3 regions of the Aggregatilinea sp. genome follow, and region 2 is predicted to be linked to each of the others. Evidence: riboswitches for the same ligand, from Rfam matches in the RefSeq annotation. Region 2 holds a riboswitch; each other region holds the start of a gene.
What was found. Region 2 has a riboswitch for S-adenosylmethionine ahead of metH (methionine synthase). Riboswitches for the same ligand answer to the same signal wherever they lie in the genome.
Positions count from the first base shown of each region.

Region 1: another riboswitch for S-adenosylmethionine. It lies ahead of V7116_RS04130 (O-acetylhomoserine aminocarboxypropyltransferase/cysteine synthase family protein); the one in region 2 lies ahead of metH (methionine synthase).
Region 3: another riboswitch for S-adenosylmethionine. It lies ahead of metK (methionine adenosyltransferase); the one in region 2 lies ahead of metH (methionine synthase).

Region 1 is NZ_DAISHJ010000007.1:46,738-51,510, forward strand. Features, by position in the region: gene V7116_RS04120 (aspartate kinase, monofunctional class) at 1-173, shown strand, start outside; gene metX (homoserine O-acetyltransferase MetX) at 311-1,531, opposite strand; gene V7116_RS04130 (O-acetylhomoserine aminocarboxypropyltransferase/cysteine synthase family protein) at 1,614-2,942, opposite strand; SAM riboswitch class I at 3,070-3,172, opposite strand; gene asd (aspartate-semialdehyde dehydrogenase) at 3,480-4,544, shown strand; gene V7116_RS04140 (GIY-YIG nuclease family protein) at 4,585-4,773, opposite strand, start outside.
Region 2 is NZ_DAISHJ010000003.1:84,186-88,958, forward strand. Features, by position in the region: gene metH (methionine synthase) at 1-2,436, opposite strand, end outside; SAM riboswitch class I at 2,552-2,659, opposite strand; gene V7116_RS02270 (hypothetical protein) at 2,841-3,881, shown strand; gene V7116_RS02275 (hypothetical protein) at 3,985-4,629, shown strand; gene V7116_RS02280 (GNAT family N-acetyltransferase) at 4,626-4,773, opposite strand, start outside.
Region 3 is NZ_DAISHJ010000101.1:4,286-9,058, forward strand. Features, by position in the region: gene V7116_RS20075 (aldo/keto reductase) at 1-828, shown strand, start outside; gene metK (methionine adenosyltransferase) at 1,128-2,327, opposite strand; SAM riboswitch class I at 2,499-2,618, opposite strand; gene V7116_RS20085 (PadR family transcriptional regulator) at 2,857-3,660, shown strand; gene V7116_RS20090 (ATP-binding response regulator) at 3,699-4,773, shown strand, end outside.

The DNA of each region.
Region 1 (4,773 bases), on a different contig from region 2:
AGGCGAGCGTCAACGTCCTGGCGATTGCGCACGGCGCGAGCGACTACAGCCTGTCGATCGTGGTGCGCGCGGCGGACACGGAAAAAGCGGTGCAGAGCATTCACCGCCTCGTGGTGCTCAATGGCATCAGCAACGGTCACGCGCCCGAAGCGCTCAAGAGCGCGGTGTCCTAGCTCGTCACGTTCAGAGTTGAGGGCGTTTCGTAGGGCGGTGCTTGCATCGCCCTTTTTTGCGGAGTGAAGTGTTGGGGGATATTTACCTATAGCGTTCGGGTAGAAATTGGGGTTTGAGAAAAGAAAAGCGGCGACCGCTACCGGGTCGCCGCTTTGTGATCCTGCCACAGCCGGTCGAGGTAAGTCCCGACCAGATCGGACATCTTTTCGACTTCGACCAAAAACGAGTCGTGGCCGAACGGCGCGTGCACGTGATGGTACTCCACGCTGCGACCGAGGGCCGTTAGCGTTTGCACCAACTCCTGCGATTGGTGCGCGGGGTAGAGCCAGTCGCTCGAAAATGTGATCACCTGGAACTTTGCTTTGACGCGCTCCAATGCGGCGCGCAGCGAGCCGTAATCGGCGGCGATGTCGAAATAGTCGATGGCCTTGGTGATGTAGAGGTAGCTGTTGGCGTCGAAACGGTTGACGAACTGCTCGCCCTGGTGCTCCAAATAGCTCTCGACGGCGAATTCGGGCGTATCGAACGTGTATGGGATCTCGTCCGCGCTTTGCAGCCGCCGTCCGAATTTCTGCTCCAGGGACGCTTCGCTCATATAGGTAATGTGCGCCAACATGCGCGCGACGCTCAGGCCGCCTGCCGGGGCGGGGCCACCATAATAATCGCCGTGGTTCCAGTTCGCGTCCGCGTAAATGGCCTGTCTGCCCGACTCGTTGAACGCGATGTGCTGCGCCGAGGATCGCGGGGTACTCGCCATGAACAGCACCGCACCGACGCGCTCCGGGTATGCCACCGCCCATTGCAGCGCCTGCATGCCGCCCATGCTGCCGCCGCCCGTCGCGAACAGCTTTTCGATGCCCAGATGATCCAGCAAATGCCGCTGCGCCTCGACCATATCCGGCACAGTGACGTGCGGGAAGCGCAGGGCGTAGGGTTTGCCGTCCGGCGCAGTGGACGACGGCCCGGTGCTGCCCTGGCAGCCGCCGATCACGTTCGAGCAGATCACGAAGAAGCGGTTGGTGTCGAACATCTTACCGGGGCCCACCGCCTCATCCCACCAGCCCGGCTTTTCGCTGGCCTGCGACGTGTGATAGCCCGCGACATGTGCGTCACCGGACAGCGCATGGCAAATCAGGATCGCGTTGCTGTGGCTGGCGTTGAGCGTGCCGTACGTCTCGTAAGCGAGCGTGAAGCCTTCAAGTGTTTCGCCGCTGCGCAGGTGCAGCGGCGTATCGAACTGGGCGTATTGGCGCTTGACGATCCCCACGGAACCGGGCCGCGAGCGCCGGTAAGTCGGCTGCGGCCTGGGGTGGCTGATCGTCTTGCGCGTGGTAGTCGAGTCAGTTGTCATGACCATGATTGGTGCTGCTGCCTTTACCGGGTTCAAAGCTCGCCGGGGGCGTGCGCACGCCCCCGGGAGAATAGACTCTTGGAATGGTTTACGGAACTGCGACCGGCTTGACGCCTTGCGCCACCGTGAGCGCCTGATCCAGGTCCCACAGGATGTCGTTGATGTCCTCAATGCCGACCGCCAGCCGCACGTAGTCGTCGGTCACGCCAGACGCGACCTGTTCCTCGGGGCTGAGCTGTTGGTGCGTGGTAGTCGCGGGGTGGATCGCCAGCGAGCGGGTGTCGCCCACATTCGCCAGATGCGAGAACAGCTTGAGGCTGTCGATGAACTTGCGTCCACCTTCACGCCCGCCCTTGATGCCAAAGCCGAGCACTGCGCCTGCGCCCTTGGGCAGATATTTCTTGGCGCGCTCGTAGCTTTCGTGGCTGGGCAGGCCGGGGTAGTTGACCCACGACACCGCCGGATGCCGTTCCAGGTATTCCGCGACGGCTTGCGCATTTTCGACGTGACGCTGCACGCGCAAGGCGAGTGTTTCCAGCCCGATGATGTTCAGGAAGCTGTTAAACGGGGCCTGGCTGCCGCCCAAGTCGCGCAGGCCGACCACGCGCGCCCGCCCGATAAAGGCCGCCGGGCCAAGCACGTCAGCCAGCACCGCACCGTGATAGGCCGGTTCCGGTTCCACGATGCCGTCGTGGCGTCCGCTGGCCTTCCAGTCGAACTTGCCGCTGTCCACGATCACGCCGCCGATGCTCAGGCCGTGCCCACCGATCCACTTGGTCGTCGAGTGCACCACGATATCCACGCCATGCTCGAACGGGCGGCACAGGTACGGCGTGGCGAAGGTGTTATCGACCACCACCGGGATGCCGTGTGCGTGCGCGACCGCCGTGATGCCCTCGAAGTCGGGGATTTGCAGCTTCGGGTTGCCGATCGTTTCCAGGTAAATCAGCTTGGTCTTATCGTTGATCAGCCGCTCGAATGCTTCGGGGGTGTTTTCCTCCACGAAGTGCGTCGTGATACCCGCGCGCTTGAGCGTATACGCCAGCAGGGTGTACGTGCCACCGTACAGTGCGCTGGTTGCGATCACTTCGTCGCCGCTGTTCGCCAGGGTGAGCACGGTCAGCGTTTCCGCGAACTGGCCCGACGCCGTCGCCAGCGCCCCGATGCCGCCTTCCAGCGCCGCAATGCGTTCCTCGAACACGGCGTTGGTCGGGTTCATGATGCGGGTGTAGATGTTGCCCGGTTCTTGCAGCGCGAACAGCGCCGCCGCGTGATCCGTGTCGCGGAATTGGTACGATGTGGTTTGGTAAATCGGGACGGCGCGGGCGCCTGTGGTCGGGTCTGGGGAGTAACCCGCGTGCAGAGCCTTGCTGTTGAACTTCAGGGTGTGTTCGGTGTGACCATTAGTGCCTGACATGTTCGTGCCTCCTTAGGGCGGTTGATGGGTCGATTAGCAGCGGTGAACCCCATTTCCCCGAGGAAACAACAAAAAAGTCCTTCCCCGGAGAGAGAAGGACTTGAACATAGCGATATCTGCCAGTCCCCTCTCATCTTCCAGAAGATTCTGCCGGAATTGGCACCACTTTCGGAATCCGAATGGTTGCCGCGGTTTCAAAGGGCCGGTCCCTCCACCGCTCTGGATAAAAGGGTATGCTGCTATTCAATTGGTAACTGGGAGACAGATTATCATGGCCTAAAAGATTTGTCAACAGGGTTCTGAAAAATTCATCCAAAAATGGTTCGGGGACATTATGAGGTGAAAAGTCGTTCCAAAACGGGCTAAATTGATCGCAAAGTGGGCATTTTACCGAAAACCGCCGCGCCTTCAGGCCGGATTTGATATCCCCTGTGATGGGGCCGGAGTCTATTTGGCGGAAAGCGCCGATGGTCGGCGGGTGGTGAGTATGGTAACGTTGTGCCACTGTGAAAGCATCCCGTGATCAGAGGTGAACCTATGGCAAGCAGGCAGAAACAGATCAACGTTGCCGTGCTGGGAGCAACCGGCGCGGTCGGCCAGCGCTTCATTCAACTGCTTGAAGGGCATCCCTGGTTCCGCGTGACTGAGCTGATTGCAAGCGAGCGCAGCGCGGGGCAGCGGTACGGCCAGGCGACTCGCTGGGTGCTGTCCGGCAATCCGCCCTCCCACATCGCGGACTGCGAGGTGCTTCCGCTGGATGCGGATGTGCAGTCGCCCATTGTGTTTTCGGCGCTGCCCAGCGACATCGCCAAGACCGTCGAATGGCGGCTGGCGGAGCAGGGTCACATGATTTGCTCCAACGCCAGCGCCTATCGGATGCAGGAAGACGTGCCGATCCTGTTGCCCGAAGCCAACGCCGAGCACGCCGCGCTGATCGGCGTGCAGCGCCGCAAGTACGGCTGGAGCACGGGCGGTGTGGCGACCAACTCGAACTGTACGACGGCCCCGGTCGTGATGGCGTTCGCGCCGCTGCGCCAGTTTGGGATCGAAGCCGCGCAAGTCGTCAGTATGCAGGCGATCAGCGGCGCGGGCTATCCCGGCGTTTCCGCTTTGGACATCACCGAGAACGTCGTCCCCTACATTGGCGGCGAAGAGGGTAAGGTCGAGACGGAGCCGCGTAAGATGCTTGGCGCGCTCGACGGCGAGCAGATTCAATGGCTGGACTGCGTGATGAGCGCGACCTGCACGCGCGTCCCGGTGATTGATGGGCACCTCGTGGCGGTGTCGGTGCGCTTCGTGGAGGACGTGACCGAGGCGCAGATCCTGGAGGCGTGGCAGTCGTTCCGTGGGCCCGATCCGGTTCCCGGTCTGCCGACCGCGCCGGAACAGCCGGTAGTGGTGCGCTCCGAGCAGGATCGTCCCCAGCCGCGCCGGGACCGCGACACGGGCGGCGGCATGGCGACCGTGGTGGGCCGCCTGCGCCCCGATCCGGTGATCGGCGGCTGGAAGTTCCTCGCCATTGCCCACAACACCATTCGCGGCGCGGCAGGTTGCTCGATTTTGAACGCCGAGCTGCTGGCGGAGACCGGCTATCTGGAATAGGCAGATCTCGAAGGATATGGGCTATGCCGTACAGGGCGTCTCAGAGCAGATCAACCCACGCCGGGCTGTCTAATCTGCGCCACAGGTCCGGCAGGGTGTCGAGCCTGACCGAAAACAGGTGCGCGGGGCAGTGACAGTCGGAGGCGCCAAACCGCGGAACCGGCACGCCGCTGCCGGGAAAGGCGCGGATCGTCTCCGCCCACGTGCATTCGAGCCGTTCAGGGCTGGT
Region 2 (4,773 bases):
GTTGATGATGAGCGGCATCTGCTTGGACGTGCTGACCAGCAGCGCGCTCAGGCCGATGGCATCGGCCTTGTGGTCGATCGCCGCCTGGATAATCGTGTTGGCCGGGACCTGCTTACCGAGGTCGTGCACGGTGTAGCCGTTGTTGCTCAGGATGGTACGCACGAGGTTCTTGCCGATGTCGTGCACGTCGCCGTAGACGGTTGCCAACACGACAACGCCCTTGGTCGAGCCTTCCTTGCGCTCCAGGAAGTTTTCGAGATACGCGACGGCCTTCTTCATCACCTCGGCGCTTTGCAGCACGAACGGCAGGATCAGCTCGCCCGCGCCAAACTTGTCGCCCACCTCTTTCATGGCGGGCAGCAGCACGGTGTTCAGCACCGTGACGGCATCGTGGCGCGTCAGGCAGTCGTCGATCAGCGCTTCGACGCCTTCCTTCTTGCGGTGCACAATCTGCCAGTGGAGCGCTTCTTCGGCGGTCATATCTTCAGTGGGATCGACCTGCTCCGCCCCGCCTACGGCGACGTCGTGCTCCTCGTAGTACCGGATGAAGTGCGCCAGCGCGTCGGGGTGCGTGTTGAAGATCAGCGCGTCGGCCAGCTTGCGCTGGTCCTCGGGGATCTCCGCGTAGGGCGTAATGTGCGCCGGGTTGACGATCGCCATGTCCAGCCCCGCCTCAACGCAGTGCGTCAGGAAGACGCTGTTGAGCACCGCGCGCGCGGCGGGCGACAGCCCAAAGCTGACGTTGCTGACGCCCAACGAGGTCAGCACGCCGGGCAGTTCGGCCTTGATGCGCTTGATGCCGTCCATCGTCTCGACGGCGCTGCCCGCCATCTCCGGGTCGCCGGTCGCCAGGGTGAAGGTCAGCGCGTCAAAGATCAGGTCTTCGGGCGCGAGGCCGTACTCGTTCACGGTGATGTCGTGGATGCGCCGCGCAATCTCGAGCTTGCGTTCGGCGGTCTTAGCCATGCCCTGCTCGTCGATGGTCAGCGCGACCACCGCCGCGCCGTGCTTGCAGGCAATCGGCACGATCGCCTCGATCTTAGCCAGGCCATTTTCCAGGTTGATGCTGTTGATAATGCCCCGGCCCGGGTACAGGCTGAGGGCGGCTTCGGCCACGTCCGGCTCGGTCGTATCGATCATCAGCGGCACATCCACGCCCATCGCCAGCTTTTTGACCACTTTGCGCATCTGCTCGGCTTCGTCGGCGCGCTCGGTGAGGGCCACGCATACGTCGAGGATGTGCGCCCCGGCGTCCACCTGCTGCCGCGCGACCTGTAAAATGCCATCGTAGTCTTCTTCCAGCAGCAGGCGTTTGATCTTGCGGCTGCCCTGGCTGTTGACGCGCTCCCCGATCAGCGTGGGCGGCGGGGACTGGCGCATCGCCATCGCGCGCATCCCGCTCGATACGGCGGCCTCGGCTTCCGGCTGGCGCGTGGGTGGATCGCGCCGCGCGTCGGGCGCACCCTTCACGCGCTCGACCAGCTTTGCAAGGTGCTCCGGCGTCGTGCCGCAGCAGCCACCGACCACATTCACACCCCAATCGACAAACTCCGACAGCATCGCCGCGAACGGATCGGGCTGCATCGGGTAGACCGCCTCGCCTTCGACGTTGATCGGAAGTCCGGCGTTGGGCAGAATGCTCAACGGCTTCGTGCTGTGTTCCACGAGGTACTTTACCGGCTGCGCCATGTGCTCCGGCCCGGTCGAGCAGTTGAGGCCCAGCACGTCGATCGGCAGCGATTCGAGCGTGGTCAGCGCGCTGGCGATGTCCGTGCCGAACAGCATACGTCCCGACGTATCGAGCGTAACCTGTACCTGCAGCGGCACCTTGATCCCGGTCCGCTCGAAAGCATGGTCGATGCCGACCACCGCCGCGCGCACTTCGAGGATGTCCTGGCTGGTTTCGACCAGCAGCACGTCCACGCCGCCTTCCAGAAGGCCCTGCGCCTGCTCCCCGAAGATGGCTGACAGTTCATCGAACGTCACGTTGCTCAGGTCGGGGTCGTCGGAGCTGGGCAGCTTGCCGCTGGGGCCGATGCTGCCCGCCACGTAGCGCGGGACGCCTGTCTCCGCCGCGTAGCGATCCGCCACGCCGCGCGCCAACCGCGCCGCCGCCTGGTTGATCTCCAGCACGCGATCCTGCAAGCCATACTCGGCCAGCGTCAGACGGTTGGAGCGGAAGGTATCCGTCTCGACCACCTCGCTGCCCACGGCCAGAAACGAGGCATGGATCGCTTCGATCACATCCGGGCGGGTGATCACCAGATAGTCGTTGCAGCCCTCGGTGCGCGCGCCGCCAAAATCCTCGGCGGTCAGGTTATAGCGCTGGATGCTGGTACCCATCGCGCCATCGTAAATCAATACGTGGTCCGCAATCGCGTCAAGATAACGCCGGTTGGTAAAAGCACGCTCGTGTGATTTTGTCGCGTTCGTCATGGGGATTCGCCTCTTCTGGTGGCCTTCGCCGCCGGTCGCCGCACGGAGCCTCAGCCCCGCGAACTAAAACGCCCCTACAGCAACAAGGGGCGTCCGTGAATATGCATCTCGCGGGCCCTCATCTTCCAGTAGGCGCTGCCGGAGTTGGCACCGTACTGGCCGGTTGTGGCCAGGGGTTGCCGCGGGTTCACAGGGCCGGTCCCTCCCCCGCTCTGGATGAGGTGAAACTGCGGATGATCGTACCATAAGTCAGACCGGCGTGCCAATTAAGTCCGCCCATGCCGTATGATTCTATCCCGTTTGCCGAACCTGTTTGAGCAGGAAGCTCGACGTTCCATCATTTTGGGTATAATACAACCATTATCAGAGGCAACTCCCCGCTCCGCGAAAGGACTGTCGCCGCAATGCACCTCGATATTGCGCTGCTCGGCTTCGGCAACGTCGCCCGCGCCCTGGCGCGCCTGCTGGACGTCAAAGCTGCCACTCTCCGCGATGAATACGACCTCACCTTCCGTGTCACGGGCATCGCCACCCAGTCGCGCGGATGCGCGATCGATCCCGACGGGTTGGACTTACAGGCCGCGCTGCGCGCCGTCGAAGCAGGCGAGCGGTTGGACACGCTGCACAAGGGCGAACCGGTCAGCGATACGCTGGCGTTCATCGATGTTTGCCCTGCTGATTTAGTCATGGAAGCAACGTGGCTGAATCCCCGGACGGGCCAGCCCGCCACCGATTACGTCCGCGCCGCGCTCAAGGCCGGGCGGCACGTCGTCACGGCCAACAAGGGTCCGGTCGCGTTCGCCTACCAGGAACTGCGCGCGCTTGCCGCGGAAAAAGATCTCGGCTTCTTCTTCGAGAGTACGGTCATGGATGGCGCGCCGGTCCTCAGCGTGGGACGCGAGGGACTGTTGGCGACGACGATTCTGCGCATTCAGGGCGTCCTGAACAGTACGACAAATTTCGTGTTGAGCGCACTGGAACAGGGAACCACATTCGATGAGGCCGTGCGGCAGGCGCAAGCGATTGGCGTCGCGGAAGCCGACTCGGCGACCGATCTCGAAGGCTGGGACGCCACCGTCAAAACGGTCGTGCTGGCTAACGTGATCATGGGCGCAGATCTGCACCCGGCGGATGTAGATCGCACCGGCATCATGGGGATCACCGTGCAGGACGCGCAAGCCGCATTGGAAGCGGGCGAGCGCATCAAGCTGCTGTGCGACGTCGTGAACGAAAATGGCGCAGTGCGCGCCAGTGTGAAGCCTACCCGCCTGCCGCTCAGAGATCCGCTGTGTCAGGTGTCCAGAACCAGCAGCGCCGTTACCTTCCAGACGGACACGCTTCACCAATTGACCATCGTCGAAGGCGACACGGACCCCACGACCACGGCGTACGGGATGCTCGTGGATATGGTCAATATCGCGCGCGGTCGTTTTCGCGGCAGTTAGTTAAACAGAGCGGACGCGCCTATACTTGGTGTGGGTCCCACTACAACAGCTTTCAATCAGGACCGGGCCTGCAATCTGTCAGGTGTCCCAGGATCAACGTGCGATGAACCGCGACCAGACGCGCATCAACCAGCTTACATCCCCTTACAGCCCGTTCAATCCGCCGCAGTTGTCGTTGGACTTCAGCGATCTACTGTCGCTGATCTGGCGCATCGACCGCCACGCCGGGCAAAAGCACCTCGCGCAGTATTACATGGAGTGCACGCGCGCTCTTTCACGTGCGTTCCGCTTCGAGCAGCGCAGCCTGGGCCGCGTGATCCGCACCACAGAGCCGGGGCGCATGTACGAGATGCTCGGCAATGTGCCCTTTCGCGAAACGCACCGCCTTTCAGACGCTTCCGCACGCCGCGCCGCGATCCAGCAGCTAGCGCAGCTCCGCGCGGACGTGCTGTCGATCGGCGTCTACCAGCACAACTGGATCGTGGGCTGGCCGGGCAGCGGCGTGCAGGATCTGGAACTGCGCGAGCGGATCTTCGCCACATTGTTCACCGCCCTCCCCAGCCAGTACAGCCACTTCGGACGCCTGATCCTGGTGATCGACATCGTGCTGCAGGAACTGCTGTTGGGCAACCGCGAGAGCAGCGAGTTCACGCTAGGCACGCTAATCGACCGGTTCGGCTACCCGGACCCGGAGGATCAGCGCGTGCGCGATCTGTACAGCGGCGAGTTGAAGGATTGGGCGACTTAGCCCTTCGGCAGCGCTTTGGTCAGGTACACCACCGGCTCCAGGCCACAACCCAGGTCCAGCTCGATGGTGCGCGCGTCCTTGAAACCGAGCCGCCGGTACAATGCCAGCGCGCGTGGATTGGACAGCGCCGCGCCGATTTCGAGC
Region 3 (4,773 bases), on a different contig from region 2:
CAGCCCGAAGCGGACGCCATTCTGGGGCGGGCGCACGACCTGGACATCAACCTGATCGACACGGCGGAGTGTTACGGCGATCACCTGTCCGAGCAGATGGTCGGCAAAGCGGTGCGCCACAACCGCCAGGACTGGATCATCGCCACCAAGTTCGGCCACCACTTCAACGCGCGCTTCGACCGCGACACGGCCTATGCACCCGGCGAGGTGCGCCAGCAGCTTGAAGACTCGCTGCGGGCGCTGCAAACGGACTACATCGACCTCTACCAGTTCCATTCGGGCAGCAACGACGCCTTCGACCAGCCGGAGCTGTGGGACATGCTGGCCGAGCAGGTGCAGGCGGGCAAGATCCGCGCGGTGGGCCTGTCGATCAGCCCCAACACCAACATTTACCAGACGGCACGGGCGGCGTCCGTCGGCGCAAGCGCGATCCAGGTCGTCTACAACCGCTTGGACCGCATCCCCGAAGAAGAAGTGCTGCCCGCGTGCCTTGAAGATTACCTGGGTGTGCTGGCCCGCGTCCCGCTCGCCAGCGGCCTGCTGAGCGGCAAGTACAAGCCCGGCACGCGCTTCACGGACGACACCGACGTGCGCTCGACGCGCAGCGAGGATCAGATCCAGGCGCAGCTTGCCGAAGTGGAAAACATCCAGGCGCAAGAAGTGCCCGAGGGGGTGAACATGGCGACCTGGGCGCTGGCGTGGTGTTTGCAGCATCCCGCCGTGACGTGTGTGATCCCCGGCTGCAAGTCGCCGGAGCAGGTCGAAGCGAACGCCCGCGCCGCCGATCTGGACATGGTGCGCGCCGATCATCCGCAGGCGCTCGCGTAACCGTTCCCCAGAACGGAACGCGCTGGAGCGTGTGATGCACGTTTCGAGCGAGAGAACTGGATTCTCATGCGTTCATCATCCCGCGATCCGTAGGGGCGGGGCTTGCTCCGCCCGTTTTTTCCTGGGGTCCCCGCGCAACGGGGTTGTGTGGGGTGGCTTCCCCTTCCCTCCGCTTGCGTGGGGGAAGGGGCCAGGGAATGGGGGGCTATAAGTTCATAACAGGCTCTAGCAACAAACAGAAAACAAAAAACGAGGGTGCATATCTGCACCCTCGTCGCGTTTTTAGCGCTAGCCCGGCCTTATTCCAGCCCGGCAGCCTTACGCAGCGCGTCGGCCTTGTCGGTGCGCTCCCATGCCACGTCCAGGTCGTCGCGCCCGAAGTGCCCGAACGCAGCCACCTGCCGGAACTGCGGCTTGCGCAGCTCCAGGTTGTGAATGATCGCCGCGGGGCGCATATCGAAGTGCGCGCGGATCAGCTCGACGATCTTCTCGTCGGGGATGCAGCCCGTGCCGAACGTCTCGATGGCGACGGACAGCGGGCGCGCCACGCCGATCGCGTAGGAGATCTGAAGCTCGAAGCGCCGCGCCAATCCCGCCGCGACCACGTTCTTGGCAACGTAACGGGCCATGTACGCCGCGGAACGGTCCACTTTTGTCGGGTCTTTGCCCGAGAACGCGCCGCCGCCATGACGTGCCACGCCGCCGTAGGTATCGACGATGATCTTGCGCCCGGTCAGGCCCGCGTCACCGAGCGGCCCGCCGATGACGAAGCGACCGGTCGGGTTCACGAAGAACCTGGTCTTCTCGTCCAGCAGGTGCGCCGGGATGACGGGCTTGATCACCTGCTCGATGATCTCCGCGCGGATCTGCTCGCTGGAAATATCCGGCGCGTGCTGGCTGGAAATCAGCACGGTGTCGATGCGCTTGGGCTGGCCGTACGCATATTCGACCGTGACCTGGCTCTTGCCGTCGGGCCGCAGGTACGGCAGCGTGCCGTCGCGGCGCACTTCCGACAGGCGCTTGGTCAGCTTGTGCGCCAGCATGATCGACAGGGGCATCAGCTCCGGCGTTTCGTCGCAGGCAAACCCGATCATCATACCCTGGTCGCCCGCGCCCACCGCGTTGAGCTGATCCTCGGTCGGGCCGCCCTCGCGCTGTTCGAGCGCGCGGTCCACGCCCTGCGCGATGTCGCCGGACTGCTCCTTGAGCGACACGATCACGCCGCACGTGTCGGCGTCGAAGCCGTACTTGCCGCGCGTATAGCCGATGTCGCGCACAACATCGCGCACCAGCGCGTTAATGTCCACGTAGGTAGACGTAGTGATCTCGCCCATGACCACCACCAGCCCGGTCGTGACCGCGGTTTCGCACGCGACGCGCGCACCGGGATCTTCCGCGATGATGGCGTCCAGAACGGCGTCTGAAATCTGGTCGCAGATCTTGTCCGGGTGTCCCTCAGTCACCGATTCCGAGGTGAAGAAATACTGGGGAGAGGACATGAAGGTTGTGCTTGCTTTGTTCTCGCTCACCGAAGCTCCTTATGGAATGTCTTGCTCCACCGCCCTGCCCAACACATGAAAAAGCCCCCCGGCAGCACACTCCAGGGGGCACGTTTCACACCATGCATGGCCTCGTCGGGACAGACTCCACTGAGGCGGGTGGAAAAACGGCTCTCATCTTCCAGAAAACCTGACGGAATTGGCACCCTTCTCTGGCTGACGCGGAGTTGCTCAGCCGGAGGGGTTGCCGCGGCTTCACGGGGCCGGTCCCTCTGCCGCTCTGGATAAGAGTGTTTCCAATATAAATTGTTTTTAAAGGTGCGCGAATGATAGCACCCCTGATCAGGGCTGTCAACACGTGCCGGGTGGCAGCCTACGCCCGCCTGCGTCCCCGGCCATCCCCAAATCCGGGCCTCTACCGCGCGCCATGCGCGATCCAAAATTGACACCCAATCGCGCCTCGTGTACTCTACCTGTGTACGCAAGTGGTCGAGAGCGGCTGTAGGGGCCTACAGCAGGATTTTGGGGTATGACTGACGCAGAACTCGCCCTGTTGAGCATCGTGGCCGAAGGGCCGGTGCACGGGTACGACATCCAGACGATCATCACCCAACGCGGCCTCCGCGCCTGGACGAATATCGGCGTCTCGTCGATGTATTACGTCATCGACAAGCTGGAACGCCAGGGATTGGTCGAAAGCGAGCCGGGCCAGCACGCCGAAGGCCCCTCTCGCCGCGAGTACCGGATCACGCCCGCCGGGTACGGCGTCCTGCAAACCGCCGTAGCCGATCTGCTCAGCACCCCGCGCGAGACCGCCAGCGGCTTCGAGCTGGGCCTGGCGAACCTGGACGTGCTGCGCGCGTCCCAGCTTCGCAGCGCGTTCATCGCTTACCGGCAGGATCTCGTGATGCGCCTGGGGCAGGCACGCGAGCGCTGGCAGCAGTTGGTGAACGCCAAAGCGACTTATAACGTTATTGCGATCTTTGAACACCGTCTCGTCCTGCTGCAAGCGGAACTGGACTGGGTGACGCAGTTCATCGACCAGTGGGAGGCCCAGGCGCCGCCCGACGACGATCTGCTGCCCGAACCCGCCGACATTCCGCGCGCCAAGCAAGTCGTGCTGCCCCACGATCCCGACTCGCTACATCGCGCGTCAACCATGTCCGGCCCCGCGGATACGCATCTGAAACGCACCATGAACCGGCTCGACCGGGAAACACCGCCGCTCATCCCGATCCTCACGGATCCAGCGCCCGGTGATATTCAGGACGAACAGGCTCCTGAAGCTGAGGACGCGGGCGCGGATCGCCAGAATGAGCCGCGCGCCGATTAGATTTTGACCTGCTGCTCGTATTCCCCGGATGGAACGGCATGACACAACCCGCCACGATCCTATACATCGAAGATGACGACGCCGGACGCTTGATGATTCAGCGCGCCCTGACCTATGCGGGCTACCGCGTAGTGGCCGCCAGCCAGAGTATGCATGGACTGGAACTGGCCCGCACGCATCGGCCCGATCTGGTTCTGATCGACATCGACCTGCCCGACATGAGCGAAGCCGAGCTGATGATGCGTCTGCGCGCCGAGCCGGGCATGGCTGCCGTGCCGGTGGTCGCGCTGATCGCCGCCGACCGCGCCTCCGAGCACGATCGCGCGGCGCGCGCAGGCATGACCGGCACGATCGATAAGCCGGTCGACGTCGCCACGCTGACCAAAAAGCTCGAAGACTACCTGACGGGGCATCACGAGCCGCCCGATCCGAGCGCGCTGGCGCCGGTCCGCGCGGCGGTCAACCGTGAGATCGTGCAGCAGCTTGAAAGCAACGTCCGCGAGCTGGAAGCCATCAACCGCGACCTGTTGCGCCTGGACCAGATCAAAGACGACTTCATCCAGCTCACTGCGCACGAGCTGCGCACGCCGCTGACCACCGTCTACGGCTACAACCGGCTGGTGCAGACCTCCCCCGCCATTCAGGAGATGATGGCCCGCAGTCCCGAGGTGCAGGCCGTGCTGTCGGGCCTGTCGGAGTCCATCGAGCGGCTGAACGGCGTCATCAGCGAGATCATCACCATCTCGCGCATTGCGTCGGGCCGGGTCGAGCTGAAAATGGGCCCCACCAACCTGCACGAAGTGCTCAAACGCGTCATCGACGGCTACGCCCAGGTGATCGAACAGCGCAGCCTCACGCTCTATTACGACCTGGACGAGTGGCCCTCTCAGTTTTTCGCGGATTCGTCGCTGCTCGAACTGGCGTACAGCAATCTGCTGAGCAACGCGATCAAGTACACGCCCGACGGCGGCGCGATCACGCTGCAAGCCACGGTGAGCGACGGCTGGGTGGTCACGCGCATCATGGACACGGGCATCGGCATCGATCCGGACCAGCAGCAGTTGATCTTCGACCACTTCTATACGGCGGGCGACACACAGCTTCACTCCACCA